DNA from 3 places in the Yersinia fenwicki genome. Region 1 is predicted to be linked to each of the others. Evidence: predicted binding sites of a transcription regulator. Region 1 holds the regulator's gene; each other region holds the start of a gene.

Region 1 (7,084 bases):
ATGACGCCGGAATCTCGCTTCGTTAAAAATGAGGCGGTGAAAACATTAGCGGCGACTAACCTGCGTGGGCAAATTATCCCGACACCAATGGAAGTGAAGGTTCACCAACAAGATGCCGACTTGAGTCAAGGTGTGGCGCTTGATCTGAGTACTTTATCAAAGCCCGCTGCTGACGCGGTGATGCAGCGTTTTGAATTACTTGGCTTGAAGTTGGGTTCAACGGGGTTCCCGATTAAAACCTTAATTCAGCCGTCTGCTTTTAAAGGTGACTTAGCCGTTTCAGGGGCATATGAGCTGAAAATCGGTGAAAAGGGCGCACAAGTCATTGGTTTTGACCCTACAGGTGTATTTTACGGCCTGCAATCTATCCTTTCTTTAGTCCCGACTGATGGTAGCAAGAAGATTGCGACATTGGATGCCAAAGATGCGCCACGCTTTGAATACCGTGGTGTTTTCCTGGATGTCGGGCGTAACTTCAAAACTAAAGATGCAGTATTGCGTTTGCTCGATCAGATGGCCGCTTACAAACTGAATAAATTCCACTTCCATCTGAGCGATGATGAAGGCTGGCGTATTGAGATACCAGGCCTACCAGAACTGACCGATGTGGGCAGCAAGCGTTGCCACGATTTAACGGAAAACACCTGCTTACTGCCGCAATTGGGCTCTGGCCCAGATAGCAATAATTTGGGCTCCGGTCACTTTACCCGTGATGATTACATCGACATTTTGAAATACGCTAAAGCCCGCCAAATTGAGGTCATCCCTGAGATTGATATGCCCGCCCATGCGCGAGCAGCAGTCGTCTCAATGGAAGCTCGTTACAACAATTTGATGAAGCAGGGTAAGGAAAAAGAGGCCAACGAATTCCGCCTGGTTGACCCGACAGATGATTCCAACACGACTTCTGTTCAGTTCTATGAACGCAAAAGTTATCTCAACCCGTGTCTGGATTCGTCTAAACGCTTTGTCGACAAAGTGATTGGCGAAATGGCTGAGATGCACAAAGAAGCGGGTATGCCTCTCAACACTTGGCATTTTGGCGGTGATGAGGCGAAAAATATCCGACTGGGCGCGGGCTTCCAGGACAAAAATGGCACGATTGAGCCAGGAAAAGGCATTATTGATAAGAGTATTGAAGATAAGCCGTGGGCCAAATCACAAGTTTGTCAGGATATGGTCAAGCAAGGAAAAATTCAGGATGTTGAGCACCTTTCCAGCCACTTTGCTATTGAAGTCAGCAAGTTGGTGAATGCTCATGGCATTGAAAAAATGCAAGCCTGGCAAGACGGTCTTAAAGATGCCAAATCGTCGAAAGACTTTGCCACTAAACGGGTGGGCGTTAATTTCTGGGATACCCTCTATTGGGGCGGGGCCGATTCAATCAATGATTGGGCCAATAAAGGGTATGAAGTGGTCGCATCGAATCCGGATTATGTCTACTTCGACATGCCATATGAAGTTAACCCCAATGAGCGCGGTTATTACTGGGCAACTCGCTTTAGCGACGAAGCTAAAGTCTTTAGTTTCGCGCCGGATAACATGCCACAAAATGCGGAAACATCGGTCGACCGTGACGGTAATCATTTCAGTGCTAAAAGTGATAAACCTTGGCCTGGTGTGCACGGTATTTCCGGTCAATCGTGGAACGAAACAGTACGAACTGATGAACAAATGGAATACATGATTTTCCCTCGTGTATTACCACTGGCTGAACGTGCCTGGCATCGTGCGTCTTGGGAGCAGGATTATAAAGCTGGCCGTGAGTACAAAGGTGGCGAAACGCACATGGTTGACACCAAGGCGTTGAGTACCGATTGGCAGCGTTTTGCCAACATCATGGGCCAACGTGAATTAGCAAAACTGGATAAAGCGGGTGTGGCTTACCGCTTACCGATTCCGGGAGCACGCATTGTCGCAGGGGCGTTGGAAGCTAACATCTCCTTGCCGGGGCTGATAATTGAGTATTCCACCGATGGCGGTAAGCAATGGCAGAAATATGATGCCAAAGCACAACCTAAAGTCAGTGGCGACGTATTGATTCGTTCCATTAGCCCGGATGGTAAACGCAGTAGTCGTGCGGAGCCGGTTAAGGTTTGACTATTGCTGTCAAAGTGCTGTGTCTGATGTTAACCCCTGTTTGCTGAGGTTTAGGTAAACACTATTAAGTGAAGTTGAGTTGATGGTTTTTCCCCCGGTAAGTCCGGGGTTTTTTTTGCTTTAAATTTATGTAGGTAGCAATAGGGTATAAATAAGAATGACCACCTGACTCCCGACCGAGTTGTACTCGGATGACTGAGCGGGAAAGGCGGCCATCTTGCAGATTATTTAATTCAATAACGCTTAAAATATTTATAAATCAACGCGATAAAACTACATTATCTTTTATCGTGCGCAGATTCATTCTCACGGCAATCGCCGCTTTCACAGTGGCCGTACAGATACAGACTGTGATTGGTTAGCTTGATACCATGCTGTTTAGCAATTTCACGTTGAAGCGATTCAATGGATTCATTACTAAATTCGATCACTTTGCCGCAATCCAGGCAAATCAGGTGATCGTGATGATGTTGCTGCGTCAGCTCAAAGACTGATTTACCACCTTCGAAATTATGGCGGGTAACAATACCGGCATCATCAAACTGATTCAGTACACGGTAAACCGTTGCCAAACCAATTTCTTCACCGATGTCGATCAGCTTTTTATAAAGATCTTCCGCGCTGACGTGATGGCACACCGGATCTTGCAACACTTCCAGAATTTTAAGCCGTGGCAGTGTTACTTTAAGGCCTGCGTTTTTTAAGGCTTTGTTGTTGTCAGTCATGCGGATTCAGTCCTGTTACTATCGATTCAAATTAAGGCTGTTCAGCCTATGACATCCGTGGCGCAATATTCTCAATTGCGTCTCATTATAGAACTGCTAGCCCCAAATGAAAACCGTGGTTGTTAACAAAGATATAATTGCACACTTTGCCCGATTAATCATGCAATGTATTGATGAATGGGATTGTCGCATAATTTAAGTATATGACTGCAAAATATAAGGTTACAAATTTGTAGCAGTTTATTTTCATTTTGCACGGATGAAAGTGCGGATTTGTGGGTGGCTTAACAGAGTATAACCAGAGGGATAGAAGCAGCGGAAACGCGCGGCAATATTAAATTTCATCCTCGCGTTTCCGACATGACAAATTAACCGGTAATATCGGCCAGATTCAGTTCTTCGCTGATCTGTTTAACCCAAGCTTCAACGCGCTCATTTGTCAATTCTGGCTGACGATCTTCATCAATAGCTAAACCAATAAAGTGATCGTCATCCGCCAAGCCTTTGGATGCTTCAAAGTGGTAGCCAGATGTTGGCCAGTGACCGACGATAGCAGCACCGCGTGGTTCGATGATATCGCGCACTGTTCCCATCGCATCACAGAAATATTCTGCATAGTCTTCCTGATCGCCACAGCCAAATATAGCAACCAATTTGCCGTTGAAATCAATTTCTTCTAGTGTCGGGAAGAAATCATCCCAATCACATTGAGCTTCACCGTAATACCAGGTTGGGATACCGATGAGCAGAATATCAAAGCCTTCTAAATCTTCTTTAGTGCTTTTGGCAATGTCGTGAACCTCAGCAACATCTTTACCGAGTTGCTTTTGGATCATCTTGGCAATGTTTTCGGTATTGCCAGTATCGCTGCCAAAGAAAATGCCTACAGTTGCCATATAACTTAATACCTTTTAAATTCAAATTGTTATGCAAACTACTGAGCGTTTGACCCAATAATATAACACATGTATAGGGCCATATAATGCCAGAAAATCTCGTCGGGCCGATATCAAGATTATGCGATATTAAATTTTTGTAAGTGGCTCAACCTTATAACCTCATTGCCGATAACAGCGATGTAACCGAATGGTTGCAATTTGCAGTGAAGGAGAACAAACATGCAGTTTTTAAGAAATATTACTATCAGAGCCGCGCTGCTTTGGGTACTTGGGGCATTTTGCCTGCTATGGGGCGGCGTATCTGGTTATACGTTGCTATCGTTGAATCAACTAACTCAATCCTCTAATGCTAATAGTGTGTTAGTTGAAAACATGAATTTAGTTAATCAGGGGACGGATCAATATTTTCGGATGGTGACACGTCTTGCTCGCTGAGTCGATTACCGTCAGAGCGGCAACATTGCAGATGCAGATAAGGAACTTAAATCATCCAATGCAGCACTTGAAAATCTGAAACAGAAGTTGGCGCAGTTTACAGCCATCGACCATGCACAGATTGATCCCAAATTGGTAAATGGTGTGATTGATGGGTGGAGCGGATTGATTGATCAAGGTGTCACTCCGCTGTATGAGGCGGCAATGGCGAATAACAGTGCGGCTTATCAGGATTTAGCCAAAAAGACAGTGCCGGCGCTGAGCCGACAATATGGCTCTGTTGCGGAGAATTTTAATCAAGCTGCATCCAAGGCCATCGGGGTGGCTAAAGAACAATTTACTCACCTGACAAAAGTGAGCAGTATGATATTGATCTCTGCTTTGCTGGCCGGATTAGTGATCTTACTGGCAACCGATCGCTACCTGTTGGCTAACCTGGTTCGTCCATTGGATGACATTCGCGCACATTTTCGCGTGATTGCCTCTGGTCAACTGGGCCAACCTATTAACGATTTTGGTCGTAATTGTGTTGGGAAATTATTTCCGCTGCTACGTGATGTACAAGCCAGTTTGGCCAATACGGTAAAAGCTATCCGCAGCAGCACTGATGGGATTTATCACGGGGCGGCAGAAATTTCAGCCGGTAATACCGATTTATCATCGCGAACTGAGGAGCAGGCAGCCGCATTGGAAGAGACCGCCGCCAGTATGGAGCAGTTGACGGCAACGGTGAAACATAACGCGGATAATGCGCATCATGCCAGCCAACTGGCAGCTAATGCTTCTATTACTGCCAAAAAAGGTGGTGCGCTGGTAGTTGATGTGGTTCATACCATGGATGAGATTTCAGCCAGTTCACGCAAAATAGCTGAAATTACAACAGTGATTAATAGTATCGCTTTCCAGACCAATATTCTGGCACTGAATGCTGCGGTTGAAGCGGCCAGAGCAGGTGAACAAGGTCGCGGTTTCGCCGTGGTTGCCAGTGAAGTCCGTAATTTGGCCCAGCGCAGTGCTCAAGCGGCAAAAGAGATTGATAGCCTGATAACTGAGTCTGTTAGCCGAGTCAGTAGTGGCTCGGCTTTGGTAGAAAGTGCCGGGATAACTATGGATGAAATTGTTCGTTCCATCACCAATGTCACCGATTTAATGGGTGAGATAGCCTCGGCGTCAGATGAGCAAAGCAAAGGTATCACTCAGGTCGGACAGGCAGTGGCTGAAATGGACAGTGTGACTCAGCAAAATGCTGCGTTGGTACAGCAAGCTTCGCGCGCTGCCGCCGCGCTAGAGGAGCAAGCGACTCAGTTAAACCAAGCTGTGGCAGTGTTTAAATTGCAATCAGATGATGTGCGGACAAAATCGGTAGCCAAACCTCGGGCTACGGTATTAACGACAGCGCCTATTGCCAAGGTAGACAACAACGCAAACTGGGAAACTTTCTAAATCTGAGGTAGAGATATTGGCGTGGCGTAATCACTTACGCCACGCCGTCGTGATAACCGATAGGGTTAAAACCCTTCTTGTGAGTGTGCCAATTGAGCCAGCAACATCTGTTCAATCAGTTCACTACGGCTGATGTTACGTTGCTCAGCAAGACTATTGAGAGCGTCGACGGCATCGGCATTAATTTTCAGTTCCACGCGCCGTAAACCACGTACTTTATCGCGCCGTAGTTGATTTCGCTTATTAATTCTAAGCTGTTCATCACGGGATAATGGGTTTGTTTTCGGGCGCCCCGGACGGCGTTCATCTGCGAACAGATCCAGCGTCGTGCGATCCGTTTGTTCTTTTGCCATAGGTAGCGGTACTACAAGGGATTTACATCAGAAATCTCTGACGATTCGGTTTACACGTTTCAGGCCGATACCTTCCTGAGTTGATGCTGCTAATAACACAACAACAACCCTTCAGTTGGGTATGAACCAACAGCCTGAATTTGCATTTGCTACCCAATATCGGAGCAAATTTATAGCGCGCCATAATACCCTAGCCAACCGAGCAACGACAATGCCTTACTGTGATTAGATTGGGCTAATTCACTCTTTTTTGCACAATTTTTCCACAGGAAATACATTTCTTTTCCCCAGGGTATGATTTTTAATCAACATCTGTCGCGCATGGTTTGTTTTTTGCTCAGCGCTATTTTTCGCCAGTCCTATCTTCATCATTCTCTTCATCAATAAAGCGATGAATAGCGCGTAAGACAGAAGCAGGTTTTTCTGCATGCACCCAGTGCCCGGTTCCAGCGACAACATGGGCACGCGCTTGCGGGAATTGACGGGCAATCTCATCACGATAGCTGTCTTGAATATAAGGTGACAGTTCACCGCGAATAAACAAAATAGGATGTGGCCAAGGGGGAATAGGTTGCCAGCCAACAATATTTTCGTATTGATCCCACAATGCGGGTACGTCAAACCGCCACTCACCGTTATGGAATGATTTCAATAAGAACTGAATAACACCTTCTTCTTTTATTAATTCGCGCATCAGTTGAGCGGCTTCCTGACGTTGAGTCACACCCGCATCACTCACTGCATTGATAGCTGTGAAAATCTGATCATGGCGACGCACTTGATAATCGATGGGCGCGACATCTATTGCCACCAGTTTTTCTATGCGGTCGGGCGCTATTGCTGTCATGGCCATCGCCACTTTTCCACCCATAGAATGCCCAATAATAATCGCTTTTTTAATCTCCAGCCTTTCCATCAGTTCCAGCACATCCCGTGCCATATCGGGATAGTTCACCTCGGGTGAGCGTGGGGATAAACCGTGATCGCGCAAATCAACTTGGATAACATCGTGATCTTTATGTAAATCACGGGCTAATACACCGAGGTTATCAAGGTTACCAAATAACCCATGAATCAAGATGATCGGCAGGGAGGACGTGGGTGAAAGTGCGTTTTGTCGGCGGAAGTT
Region 2 (7,084 bases), 1.8 Mb from region 1:
TCCACCGCCCGGTTCTGCCGAACTGAACTTTGGCCGGATCCTGCAACAAGATTTGCGTCCTTATCGCGATGAACTGATTATTTCGTCCAAAGCGGGTTACACGATGTGGCCCGGCCCGTATGGGGATTGGGGCTCCAAAAAATATCTGGTCGCCAGTATTAATCAAAGTTTGCAGCGGATGGGGCTGGATTATGTCGATATTTTCTATCATCACCGCCCAGACCCTAATACCCCATTGGAAGAGACGATGGCAACGCTGGATTTACTGGTGCGCCAAGGCAAAGCTTTATATGTCGGCTTGTCCAACTACCCAGCAGCACAAACACGTCAGGCCTGCGAAATTCTGGCACAGCTCGGTACGCCTTGTTTGATTCATCAACCCAAATACTCCATGTTTGAGCGCTGGATTGAAGCAGGCCTACAAGATACGCTGGACGAGTATGGTGTTGGATCTATTGCTTTCTCACCGCTGGCGGGCGGTTTATTAACTGATCGCTATTTGGCCGGTATCCCATTGGACTCACGGGTAGCCAGTGACAGTAAATTCCTGAATCCTGAGCAACTTTCAGCGGAGAAACTGGCCAAGATTCGCCAATTGAATGAACTCGCGCTTGATCGTGGGCAGAAGTTGTCGCAAATGTCTTTAGCGTGGGTATTGCGGAGCGGGCGAGTAACGTCGGCGCTGATCGGGGCGAGCAAAATCAGTCAAATTGATGATGCTGTGGGTATGTTGGCAAATACCGAATTCAGTGACACCGAGATAAAAGCTATCGAAAATATATTAGTGTAAACGTTCTCTTTTTGACTATTCAACAGGGGGCTGACGCTCCCTGTTACGACCTGTTATCTCCCCTCACAGATAAATCCTAAATCTGTATTTTACAGTTTAATCCGAATCTCAGCGGCTGATTTCCTATTTAAGATGGCGCTATAGCCTATAAGGCCAGACAAGGATAAATAATGTTAAAAACGGCCATGTTTAAATCAACAATGTTAAAGCTAAGCGTAGTGAGGCCGAGAAGGATAAAACCGCTGTTACTGATAACCATCTTAGCCTGGTTCCCGCTTATCCCAATGGCGAATGCCGAGAGTATTGAGTTGCTCCCCGGTGTTTCGCTACAAATTGGCGAACAAGACCGCAGCGGTAATTATTGGGATAGTTATGACTGGCGTGACCAACAATGGTGGCAAAATCATCAAGGACGAGATTTAGGCGAGCGGAATCGTCATGGTCATTACTGGGACGGTCACCGCTGGCAACACAAAGATTGGTGGAAAAAGAACTACTACTATCGTGATGGGCATTATTGGAAATATGACAAACATCATAAAAAACAGAGTAAAAAACATCATCGCGGTAAAGGCCATGATCATGATTAGATGAGAATATCCCAGGCGAGTTTTTATCCTTAACTCGCCTTACTGATAAATTAAATCAGGCTCACCAATAAGTAAGCATTCAATCCCACCACCACCAATACAATCAGCTTCCCCAACATCTGAATCAATCTTGAGTTAACCATATCCCCCATCAATTCTTTATTGCCGGTAAAGGCCAACAATGGCACTAACGCCAAAGCAATACCGAAACTCAGCAATACTTGACTCATCACCAGTATGCGAGTGGCATCCATTCCCATCAAAATGACAATAAAGGAAGGTAACATAGTCACTGCTCGGCGCACCCAAATGGGGATATAAAACCGTACAAAACCCTGCATAACGACTTGTCCAGCCAAGGTTCCGACCACGGTTGATGACAGCCCGGCAGCCACCAAACTCAAGCCAAAAATGGTCGCGGCAGCATTCCCCAACAAGGGTTGTAATGTTAAATAAGCTTGTTCAATTTCCGCAATGCTGCCATAGCCGTTGAAGTGGAAAGCGGCAGCTGCCGTCGCCATCATCGCCAAATTGACGAAACCCGCAATCGTCATGGCAATGGCCACATCCAATTTAGTCGAGGCGTAGCGATCCGCTTTTGAGTTTTCCCCGGCGGTTTGCGTCAATGATGAGTGCAGATAGATAACGTGCGGCATTATGGTTGCGCCCAAGACCCCGGCGGCTAAAAATACTGCATCGCGGTTAGGGAGGTCCGGGATTAACATCCCACGCCCTAAAGCCGCTATCTCTGGGCGTGAGAAGACAAGTTCTACAATATAAGCTGCGGCGACAAACAACAGCAGGCCACCAATCACTAACTCTAATGGCTTTTGCCCACGCTTTTGTAGCATCAATATAAGGAAGGTCGCGATACCCGTGAGTACCGCCCCCTCAAGCAACGTCACACCCAATAGCAATTTGAACCCAATCGCCGCCCCAATAAACTCAGCCAGGTCTGTCGCCATCGCAATAATTTCAGCTTGCACCCAGTAAGCCCATACCGCAGGGCGAGGAAAACGGTCACGAATATGTTCAGCCAGATTTTTGCCGGTGGCAATACCGAGCTTGGCGGAAAGGAGTTGGATAAGCATGGCCATAAAATTGGCCCAAACCACGACCCATAATAAGGTATAGCCAAAGGAAGCACCGGCCTGAATATTGGTGGCAAAGTTGCCGGGATCGATATAGCCAATAGCCGCGATAAAAGCAGGTCCCATCAGGGAGAGTTTGATTCTCCTTGATGTACGGGAGGGCGTATCGACAACACGGCTATTCAACATTCAGTATTACCCTTGAAATACTTACGGCTACTTTCTTATCTTTAACAATATACAAATGATAATAATTATCAAGCGCATTTAGATCGGTAAAACTTATCTCTCTGATAGCTAATACCGCATAATTTGCCGTGTCGTCATCGTCAGTTGTTGGTTTCTGAAAAATTGAGTTAAAAACGGCATCGCAATTTCTGAGACTGAACACTACAATTGTTCAAACTAGCATATTTACACCATCCCTGTAGCATATTATTAACATCCTGTTTTTTGTGATCAACCCCGCTAATTTGTTTGCATTTATGAAAGTGAATTTCTATATTTGCAGACTACATCTCGTTTTTAATGTAGCCGTTACATAAAATGTCCACCAAAACCTAGCCTGCCTCTAATTTGGAGCACACATGTCCCATATTTTACAGTTTGCGTTGGCCTTAGTCGTAGTGGCCATACTCGCTCTAGTGATCTGTAAGGATCGTAAAAGCATCCGCATTCGGTTTGTTATTCAATTGTTGGTTATTGAGGTGCTGTTAGCATACTTCTTCCTCCATTCGGAAGTTGGATTAGGTTTTGTGAAAGGATTCGCCAGTTTATTCGACAAATTGCTTGGGTTTGCCGCTACCGGTACCGATTTTGTCTTCGGTAATATGGGTGATAAAGGTCTCGCGTTCTTCTTCTTAAGAGTGCTATGCCCTATCGTCTTCATTTCTGCCCTGATTGGTATTCTGCAATACATTAAAGTTCTGCCGGTCGTTATTCGTATCATTGGTACTTTACTGTCCAAAATTAACGGCATGGGTAAGCTGGAATCATTCAACGCAGTCAGTTCACTGATTCTGGGCCAGTCTGAAAACTTTATCGCCTATAAAGATATTTTGGGCAAAATGTCTGAAAAACGCATGTACACCATGGCAGCAACAGCAATGTCGACGGTTTCTATGTCGATAGTGGGTGCTTATATGTCAATGCTGGACGCGAAATTCGTGGTCGCAGCACTGGTGCTTAACATGTTCAGTACCTTTATCGTGTTGTCGTTAATCAACCCCTATAAAGCTGAAGATGAAGAAGAGTTACAACTGAGCAACCTGCACGAAGGACAAAGCTTCTTTGAAATGCTGGGTGAATACATCCTGGCTGGTTTTAAAGTTGCCATTATCGTTGCGGCAATGCTGATTGGTTTCATTGCATTGATTGCTGCCATGAATGCTCTGTTCAGTCTGCTGTTTGGTATCAGCTTCCAGGGTATTCTGGGCTATGTCTTCTTCCCGTTTGCCTGGGTAATGGGTATCCCTGCTCATGAAGCCCTACAGGTTGGCGGGATTATGGCAACCAAACTGGTTTCAAATGAATTTGTGGCAATGATGGACTTACAAAAAGTTGCATCAGAATTGTCACCACGCAGTGTAGGTATTCTGTCCGTATTCCTGGTTTCATTCGCTAACTTCTCTTCCATCGGTATCGTAGCTGGTGCGATTAAAGGGCTGAATGAGCAGCAAGGTAACGTTGTTTCTCGCTTTGGCTTGAAGCTGCTGTACGGCTCTACGCTGGTCAGTGTGCTGTCCGCTTCTATCGCGGGCCTGGTACTCTAACTATCAGAAAAAAAATCGTTTAAAAGGCGCTACGGCGCCTTTTTTTATGCCTGCGATTCGAGGATGAGTTATTTACTGTAGTGATGTTTATTTAGAGTCTAAAAGACTACAGGTATAAGTTGGTCATAAAAGAATAGGGATAATGCCATTTGGATGTTAAGAAGGAGAATTGGATATTAAGAGGGTGGAGTTACCGAGGTACTGGATAGAATGGTGGGTCGTGCGGGATTACTCGGCCGCTGGCCTCGCCCTTCGGGTCAACGCTAGCGCGTTGCTGTCTCGCTTCGCTCGGCTCGAACCTGAACGCAGGTTACTCGTATCATTCTAATACTCGCCCTTCGGGCCAACGCAAGCGTTGTTCAAAACTGACATGCAGTTTTGTCTCACCCACACGATATTTTAAAGTATGCGATTTCAGAGTTTGGGGGAGGTTACTGAGGCACTGGATATAATGGTGGGTCGTGCGGGATTCGAACCTGCGACCAATTGATTAAAAGTCAACTGCTCTACCAACTGAGCTAACGACCCATTATATAATTCTGAAAGTATAGAAGTGGTGGGCGATACCAGATTCGAACTGATGACCCCCTCCGTGTAAAGGAGATGCTCTACCAACTGAGCTAATCGCCCACTTCTACTACTTTAACACATTAAACATGAGTGATGAGTGGTGGGCGATACCAGATTCGAACTGATGACCCCCTCCGTGTAAAGGAGATGCTCTACCAACTGAGCTAATCGCCCTCATCTATCTCATTTAATGCTTATATTTCATTTACTTCGCAACACGTCGAGTTTGGTGGGCGATACCAGATTCGAACTGATGACCCCCTCCGTGTAAAGGAGATGCTCTACCAACTGAGCTAATCGCCCCGCCGTGTTGTTGGAGTCGCATTATAGGGATAGTTCGAAGTGAGTCAACGGTTTTTAAAACGAAAACAATCGTTCGCCGCAAATTTAAACAGGATGCGATATTTATCACCGCTAAGGGCGTTTCTTTAGCCGGATCTAATTGCATATCGGTAACATCGTTGAGGAATTGTCTCAGGGTGGTAGAATGTCGCCTACTTTTTCCAAATTCGAGCAACAGCCAGCTTCAGCTGGCCGGCATAGCGTAATAAGGCATCGAACCCAATGAAAATCAAAACCCGTTTTGCACCCAGTCCTACCGGCTATCTCCACGTAGGTGGCGCGCGTACCGCGCTGTATTCCTGGTTATTCACCCGCCATTTTGGTGGTGAATTTGTTTTGCGTATCGAAGATACCGATCTTGAGCGCTCAACTCAGGAAGCCATCGACGCTATTATGGACGGTATGAACTGGCTGAATCTGGATTGGGATGAAGGCCCGTATTTCCAAACCAAACGTTTCGATCGCTACAATGCGGTGATTGACCAAATGTTGGAAAATGGCACTGCATATAGATGCTATTGCTCTAAAGAACGTTTGGATGAATTACGCGAAACCCAAATGGCCAATAATGAGAAACCTCGCTACGATGGTCGCTGCCGTGATAGCCAGTGTAGCCACAGTGCTGATGAACCTTCTGTGGTGCGTTTTCGTAACCCGCAGGAAGGCTCGGTTATTTTCGATGATAAAATCCGTGGCCCAATCGAATTTAGCAACCAAGAATTGGATGACTTAATTATCCGCCGTACCGACGGTTCACCAACTTATAACTTCTGCGTCGTGGTTGATGACTGGGATATGGAAATCACCCACGTTATTCGTGGTGAAGACCATATCAACAATACCCCTCGCCAGATCAACATTCTAAAAGCATTAGGCGCACCTGTTCCTGAATATGCTCACGTTTCAATGATTCTGGGTGATGACGGCAAGAAACTGTCTAAACGTCATGGTGCAGTCGGCGTGATGCAATACCGTGATGACGGCTATCTGCCAGAAGCCCTGCTGAACTATTTAGTTCGCCTGGGTTGGTCGCATGGTGATCAGGAGATTTTCTCTGTTGCTGAGATGACCGAACTATTCACACTGGATGCGGTAAGTAAATCGGCCAGTGCTTTCAATACTGAAAAACTGCAATGGCTGAACCACCACTATATCAATAGCCTGCCACCAGAGCAGGTTGCCGTTCACCTGTCATGGCAGGTTGAGCAGTTGGGTATTGATACTCGCAACGGCCCTGAATTGGTCGAGATCGTTAAACTGTTGGGTGAGCGCTGTAAAACGCTGAAAGAAATGGCTGAATCTTGCCGTTACTTCTATGAAGAATTTGATGAATTCGACGCTGATGCCGCGAAAAAACATTTGCGCCCTGTTGCACGCCAGCCGTTGGAAGCTGTTAAAGCTAAACTGGCTGCCATCACCCAGTGGACTACTGAAAACGTTCACAATGCCATTCAGGGCACGGCTGATGAGTTGGGTGTAGGTATGGGTAAAGTTGGCATGCCATTACGCGTAGCGGTCACTGGCGCGGGTCAATCACCAGGAATGGACGTCACCGTCCATGCTATCGGTCAGACGCGTTCACTGTCTCGTATTGATAAAGCACTCGCTTTTATCAGTGAACGTGAAGCGCAGCAATAAAATCAAATCTATTTATCAGGCGACTGAATAAAGTCGCCTTTTTTATGCTGTTTGCCCACTGATTTGGCGGCTTTTTCAGCGCTTGGCGTGAGAAATAGAATTAGCCGTTGACACTGTTTCAGGGGTTTCATATCATGCGCCCCGTTCACACGATTTATTATGTGCGCATTGGGGCTATAGCTCAGCTGGGAGAGCGCTTGCATGGCATGCAAGAGGTCGACGGTTCGATCCCGTCTAGCTCCACCAAATTATCTTGTTTGATAAGATTCCAAGCTTGATAATCAGGTAGCA
Region 3 (7,084 bases), 610 kb from region 1:
ACCAATCCCCCGATAACAATCATAATGATGGAATAGAGTGTATCGCGCATCAAGGCGGGGGCGGCATCACCTGTTGCCATCATCGCTGAGATCAAGCTGACCTCCAGCACCACCACCGACAGACTAAGAATCAATGATCCATAGGGTTCACCCAAACGGTGTGCTAAAACGTCAGCATGGCGTACCACACTGAAAGCACTGCTCAGGATACCAACCAGTGCAATCATGTTGATAACGATTACGGCAGCAAAATTGCTGGTATTACCCCAGATATTAAGAATAACCAGCGCAATCATAGGCAGGATAAGGGAGTATTCGTGATGGCGAGATTTAGATCGGCCAGGATCATTTTGCGACTTCATTTCGAGCACGCTCCTAATAACTTTACTGCATTAAACGGGCATTAGAGCCATTTAACGATAATTAAGCGCCATATTGCAGGCTAAGTAGCTTTAAGACTAACAAATAACAGGGAATTGTCGCAGAAAATTTACAAGGTTTTAACGAGAAAAGGTAAAAAAAGAGTCAACAAAATGGACATCAGAGGATAATGTCCATTGATTTTTCAGATATTAATGAGATCTAGTCGTCAATGTTGTCCATCACTTCATGGCGTTGGTGATGATAGTCCTCTTCATTGAGGCCTTCACGCCAATAGGGAACGGCATAGAGCTGCTGGCGTTCGCAGCCTTTTTCACGCCGGAGATAACGGCGTAACTGTACCACCATCCGATCTTCACCTGCCAGCCAAAATGTAGCTTCCTCCATCGGCAGCTCAAGTGCGCAGAACTGGGTGATAACTTCATCGGTTTTTTCAGTACCACCAATGACCCAACTCAGTTCAATACCTGCCGGTTTCACCAGATTAAGCACATCCTGTGGGGTATCGACACGAATAATGGCATGGCCCTGTGCATCGGCGGGTAATGTTTCTAATAGGGCCGCGATAGCAGGTAATGAAGAGGGGTCGCCAACCAGATAGCTGTATTCAGCTGCTGGTAGCATGGTTTCAGGGCCACCAGGATTGGTAATACCTATCCAGTCACCTGATTTAGCATTGCGGGCAAAATTAACCGCTGGGCCGCTGTGGTCATGAAGCGCAAATTCAATGTCTATCTCACAAAACTCAGGTCTGACGGCCCGAACAGAGTAGGTTCGAACAATCGGTCGCACTTCTGCTGCTGGCCATTGCGGGCCTTTCTCACCAAGTACCGGCAGTTCCGGCTGCGTTTGGTGTGCTAATGGCAGGAAGATTTTTAAATGTGCCCCGGCACAATCTGCCGGATAATTATGCAATGTCGGGCTGTAGAATGTGACTCGGCGTAGGTGTGGGGAAGTGTCTACCACCTTTTTGACCTGCACCAGGCGCGGAGGGGTTGGACGGTATTTGGGTTTTGCTGCGGTTGATTCTGTGGTCACAGTTTATCCTTCTTATCTTATGGCGTTTTATTCTTGTTCGTTAGCAGCATGGATGCGGCTTATCAAGCCATAAACTATATCATCAACCAATGTTAATGATAATTATTTGCATGAGTGGAATGTAAGAAAAACGACAAGAGTGGGTTGCCCCCGGCGGAGTGGGGGCAAAGATATGATTTATCGAAGAGAAGTATTAGCTGATAGGTTGCACGATAGCCACACGGCGGAAGTGCATTCGTAGCCGCAACATGGTCACCAAGGCAACAATCATCACCGCCATAGCGGCCAGAGGGAGTTGTTGTAAGTGCAAGCCAAATGCCAGCAGGGTACCACCGAGCCAGGCCCCCAACGCATTGCCTAAATTGAACGCACTCTGATTAAAGGTTGATGCCAGATTAGGAGCATCTCGGGCTTGATCCACCACCAGTAGTTGCAACATTGGGCAAAGGGCAAAAGCCACAATACTCCAGATGAACAAGGTCAGAACTGCCGGTAAGTAAAAACCGATGGTGTAATGCAATGCCAGCAGAATACCCATCAAAATGGCAATCAGGCGTGTCATTGATCCGACCAGATTTTTATCACCTAACCGCCCGCCCAGCACACTGCCAATGGATAATCCAACGCCGAGGATCAGCAAGACAATCGTGACACCATGTTCAGAGACACGGGTAACCTCGCGCAGCAGGGGGGCAATATAGGTGAAGACGGTGAATAGACTGGTATTGGTTAATACTGAAAGCAGTAAAGCGGTTTGCACTTTTTTCTGCATCAGCGTTTTAAACTCTAATTTTGGGCTGATTTTCTTCATCGGAATATTGCTAGGTAACCAGGCAATCACTGCGATGATGGCAACAACACCGATGGCGCTAACACCCCAGAATGCGGCACGCCAGCCGAAAGCTTGTCCAATGGCCGTGCCCAATGGCACACCGAGCACATTTGCCAGCGTGACCCCCATAAACACTAATGCAATTGCCCGCGCACGGCGATTGGGCTGAACCAAATCGGTAGCGACCACTGAAGCTAGTCCAAAGAATGTGCCATGACACAATGCCGCAATAATACGAGCAGCCATCAGCAAGTTATAAGTTTCAGCCAAGGCACACAGAATATTGCCGATAATAAATAAAACAATTAAACCCAATAGGGTGGATTTACGTGGCACTCGTGCTGTTGCAATGGCCAACAGTGGAGCACCAATGACCACGCCCATAGCATAGACTGATACCAACATTCCGGTTTTAGGGATACTGACCCCGAGATCATGGGCAACTTCTGGTAATAGCCCCATAATGACAAACTCGCTGGTACCAATGCCAAAGGTAGCAATGGTCAGCGCGATAATAGCCAACGGCATGAATAACTCCTGAACCGGCAACGGGTATGAAGAGACTGAAGAATAGTCTTTGCAGGTAAATTTAATCGGCCGATTCTAGCACTGCCCTAAAATAGCGTCTAACGGCAAAGTGCTATATTAAAAAGTTATTTAATATAGCTGATTTTATTCTTGTGTATTAACTTGCGTGAAGCTAGCCATTTTCTACAAATCTTTATTTTTTTGATAATTAAGCTTATTTTTCAATGTTTGGGGTTAATCCGACTTTTTGTGTAAGTCATCAACTTTGCTTAGTACAAAAAAACATAAACAACGGTTTTTTTGTATTTGTTTGTCTCTACTATCCCCGCGATTCTGTACATCAATCAGAATGAAAGGGGTAAAGTATGAATTTCCAACAGCTTAAAATTATTCGGGAATCAGCCCGTTGTAATTACAATCTGACTGAAGTGGCAAACACATTATTTACCTCGCAATCAGGTGTGAGTAGGCATATTCGCGAGTTAGAAGAAGAATTGGGTATTGAGATATTTATTCGGCGTGGAAAACGCCTGTTGGGAATGACTGAGCCGGGCAAAGAGTTACTGACAGTCGCAGAGCGCATGTTAAATGATGCGAATCAAATTCGCCGTCTGGCTGACGTTTTTAGCAATAATGATAGCGGGCAGTTACATATTGCCACCACGCATACTCAAGCCCGTTACAGTTTACCGCGGGTGATAAAAGAGTTCCGTCTGCTGTATCCACAGGTCAAACTGGTTATTAGCCAGGGAAATCCACAAGAAATTGCGGCTATGCTGCAATCCGGTGAGGCTGATATTGGGATTGCCACTGAAGTACTGATGAGTGATGAATCTATCGCAGCATTTCCTTATTACCGTTGGCATCACGCGATTGTGGTACCAGAAAATCACCCATTAACGCAAGAGCCAAACATCACGCTGGAAACCTTGAGTAACTTGCCATTAATTACTTATCGTCAAGGAATAACCGGCCGATCACGGTTGGACAATGCCTTCAAAAATGCCGGATTAACCCCCGATATTGCCCTCAGTGCACAAGATTCTGATGTGATCAAAACCTATGTTGAGCTGGGCATGGGTGTAGGGATTCTGGCGGATATGTCGTATGAAGCACATCGTGACAAGGGGCTGGTGCGCCTTAATGCAGAGCACTTGTTTGATGCGAATACAGTGTGGTTAGGATTAAAACGAGGTCAGTTACAACGTAACTTTATCTGGTTCTTCATTCAACTCTGCAATCCAACACTTTCTGTGCATGATATTAAAGAGAAAGTGTTGGCAGAAACGGCTGACGAAATTGTGATTGATTACCAGATTTAGTCCCTATGTGAGTCGGCTGGCGATTATGTCATATTGTCAGTCAAGGTCATCATTTTCCGGCGTAAATCGTACCTGTACTTCTGTTCCCCCTTCTTCCCGTTGGCGGATATCACAATACCCATGCAGGGTGGCAGCTCGGTCTTGCATAATCATTAGACCGTAATGATTCGGCCGTTTACTGGCTTGACCAATGCCACAGCCATTGTCGAGGATTGACATGACGATATCACCTTGCTTCGCAGTGACTTTAACAGTGGCCTCAGTGGCGTGGGCATGTTTATAAATATTATTCAGCGCTTCACGGGCTATGTTGACCATGTGAATGGCTTGATGGTTGGGAATAGAGTCTGATGGTAAGTTGAAATCGAGTGTAATGGGTAAGTTGGCACGCTCGCTGAATTCATTAACTAAGTTTTGGAGGGCGGCTTGCAATGTCGCTTCATTGAGTTTCAAGCGAAATGTGGTCAGCAACTCCCGCAGTTGGCGGTAAGCGATATTAAGTTCGTCGCGCATTTGCTGTATCAATAGCTTACTGGGTTCGGGCATGTCCGGAACTTGCATCTGCAAACAACTAATTTGTATTTTGAGGCAGGAAAGAGATTGCGCGATTGAGTCATGCAGTTCGCGCGCAATGGCTGAACGCTCCTCCATCAACAGGAGTTGCTGCTGATGTCTCGCCTGGCTTTCCAGGGCCAATGTGCTGGTCAATTGTTCGACCAACATATTCACCAACTGTTGCTGATCGGAGTTAAGCGGTGTTTCTGAAGGGAGCTTTGCCAGTAATAAACCATATTGACCCAGCTTATCACTCAAACTCCAGCTGAGTGATTCCCGCGCGGTGGGTGGGTTCGTGGCAATGAGTGACCCGCTAATGGTTAATTGTGTCGGGCGATTTTGTGGCGGTAAATATTCACCATCCAATTGGTCAGCCAGGTGTGAGCGATAAAGGTGATTCTCGTATAAACAGATTTGCACATTTTCTAGCGGTGTCAGCGTTTGCAATTGTTCGATGACAGGCACCAAACGCTCACTTAATGGTTGAGTGGTATGCAGTTGACGACTGCTGTGATAAAGAAACGCCAGTACCTGGTTTTTCTGTTGTAAATCAGCTGTTTTCTGCGCAACTCTCTGCTCCAAATCACTGTATATCACAGACAGCTCCTGCGACATTCTATTCAGTGCTGTGCCCAACATTCCCATCTCATCGCGCTGATAAGGCAGAGAGAAGCGCTTGCTGAAATCACCGCGTCCGATGGCATTCGCCATTGAGATCAGTTGCAGCCACGGACGCAATAAACGGCGGCGAAGATAATAAATGGTGGCGAGCATCAAGCCCAGAGTCAACACAATGAACACTAACTGAATCATCGTCATCAGCAGTAGACGCTGCTCGGTTTTATGGTCAATGGCTAATACCAATGCATCAAGCTGGTGGACAAAATCGGCCACATTGACGGCAACATCATCGGGCTGCTTAGCTTGTAGCAGTTGCGGTTTTAAGGTGTCTTGCCAGTAACGTTCTATTTGTTGGTATTGACGGGTTAACCCCTCCCGCTGAAGGGCGTGTTGTAAATCATCACTGGTTTTGTCCTGCTCCAGTGCCGCTAAATAGGGGAGATCCTCTTTATCTAATGGCACCATAGAAAGCAGCCGGTAACTTTGCATCCGCAGAGAACCCGCTTTATTGATTGCGTGTGCATTACCTTGAATGCTTTGGGCCATCCATGACGAGATCGTCATACCAGCCAGCCCCAACATGCCCAGTAGTATCATCAGCAATGCAATCTGATTAACTAATGGAATTAGGTAACGTTTCATAAAGCGGGATCCCTGTCATTAATAAGCTGGCAACCTTGCCGTTGTTTATCCCACAGCGTGAGCGCTAATGAGACTTCATGCCGGCGGCTGTCATCATCATACGGAACAGCATAGAAACTGCCAATAAAGCCAGCACACTACTGCACCAGATAAGTAACATCCAACCGACTCTCTTCCACCAAGGAGACTTTACTGGCTCAAGTGGTTGAGATGGTGATGGTGATTTCATCATTCAGTGATAACCCTGTTCGTGATTGATTTTCCCACGGAATACGTAGTAGCTCCAGAAGGTATAAACCAGAATGATTGGAATAATAAAAAGTGCGCCGACCAGCATGAATCCCAAACTTTGCGGAGGAGCCGCGGCCTGCCATAAGGTAATTGATGGCGGAATAAGATAAGGCCAAATACTGATACCCAAGCCGCTGTAGCCTAAAAACACTAACAACAAGATCAATAGGAAGGGAGCATAATGTTCGCCATGCTTGACTGCGCGCAGTAGTGCCCAACTGGCGAAGAGCACCAATATAGGTACCGGTAGGAACCAGAATAAATTAGGCAGGTTGAACCAGCGTGCAGCAATCTGTGGGTGAGTCAGTGGTGTCCAAATACTAATAATGGCAATAATAAGCAACATCATCAGGGTCAGTGGGCGGGCCAGTCTATGCATCACTTGCTGTACATGATCGTCAGTTTTCATAATGAGCCAGGTACAGCCAAGCAGGGCATAGGCAATGACCAGCCCTAAGCCACAAAACAGCGCAAAGGGGGTAAACCAGTCAAATGGCCCGCCACTGTAACTACGGCCGATGACCGGGAATCCGTGAATAAAAGCACCGACCACCATTCCCTGGGTAAATGTGGCGACCAGCGAACCGCCAATAAAGGCTTTATCCCAGATATGCTGTTTTTCCGGCGTAGCTTTAAAGCGGAATTCGAATGCGACACCGCGGAAAATCAAACCCAGCAGCATTAACGTCAGCGGAATCGCCAGCGCATCAAGAATAACCGCGTAAGCCAGCGGGAAAGCGCCCAGTAAAGCTGCGCCACCGAGTACCAGCCAGGTTTCGTTGCCATCCCAGACTGGGGCGACGCTGTTCATCATCAAGTCCCGGTCACTGCTGCTTTTTACCAGCGGAAACAGGATGCCAATCCCTAAATCAAA

The links. Region 1 encodes Fur, which represses iron uptake genes when iron is present. Its sites were predicted from a motif close to ATAATAATGAGAACNACTATCAA; they were not measured.
Positions count from the first base shown of each region.
Region 2: ACF3VQ_RS06255 (Nramp family divalent metal transporter) is a predicted target of Fur. The motif match lies at 2,710-2,732, and genes of this name have one in related genera.
Region 3: ACF3VQ_RS11940 (siderophore-interacting protein) is a predicted target of Fur. The motif match lies at 1,509-1,531, and genes of this name have one in related genera.

Region 1 covers NZ_CP170755.1:3,196,907-3,203,990, reverse strand. Annotated here, with positions in the region: gene ACF3VQ_RS14650 (beta-N-acetylhexosaminidase) at 1-2,100, shown strand, start outside; gene fur (ferric iron uptake transcriptional regulator) at 2,379-2,825, opposite strand; gene fldA (flavodoxin FldA) at 3,194-3,721, opposite strand; partial or broken gene ACF3VQ_RS14635 (methyl-accepting chemotaxis protein) at 3,944-5,602, shown strand; gene ybfE (LexA regulated protein) at 5,668-5,955, opposite strand; gene ybfF (esterase) at 6,299-7,084, opposite strand, start outside.
Region 2 covers NZ_CP170755.1:1,349,303-1,356,386, reverse strand. Annotated here, with positions in the region: gene ACF3VQ_RS06265 (aldo/keto reductase) at 1-790, shown strand, start outside; gene ACF3VQ_RS06260 (DUF2502 domain-containing protein) at 961-1,380, shown strand; gene ACF3VQ_RS06255 (Nramp family divalent metal transporter) at 1,431-2,660, opposite strand; gene ACF3VQ_RS06250 (NupC/NupG family nucleoside CNT transporter) at 3,059-4,243, shown strand; RNA gene ACF3VQ_RS06245 (RtT sRNA) at 4,455-4,594, opposite strand; tRNA gene ACF3VQ_RS06240 (tRNA-Lys) at 4,696-4,771, opposite strand; tRNA gene ACF3VQ_RS06235 (tRNA-Val) at 4,798-4,873, opposite strand; tRNA gene ACF3VQ_RS06230 (tRNA-Val) at 4,912-4,987, opposite strand; tRNA gene ACF3VQ_RS06225 (tRNA-Val) at 5,041-5,116, opposite strand; gene gltX (glutamate--tRNA ligase) at 5,378-6,793, shown strand; tRNA gene ACF3VQ_RS06215 (tRNA-Ala) at 6,964-7,039, shown strand.
Region 3 covers NZ_CP170755.1:2,582,452-2,589,535, reverse strand. Annotated here, with positions in the region: gene chaA (sodium-potassium/proton antiporter ChaA) at 1-362, opposite strand, end outside; gene ACF3VQ_RS11940 (siderophore-interacting protein) at 583-1,419, opposite strand; gene ACF3VQ_RS11935 (MFS transporter) at 1,613-2,779, opposite strand; gene cbl (HTH-type transcriptional regulator Cbl) at 3,145-4,101, shown strand; gene narX (nitrate/nitrite two-component system sensor histidine kinase NarX) at 4,138-5,919, opposite strand; gene ACF3VQ_RS11920 (DUF2474 domain-containing protein) at 5,984-6,151, opposite strand; gene cydB (cytochrome d ubiquinol oxidase subunit II) at 6,152-7,084, opposite strand, start outside.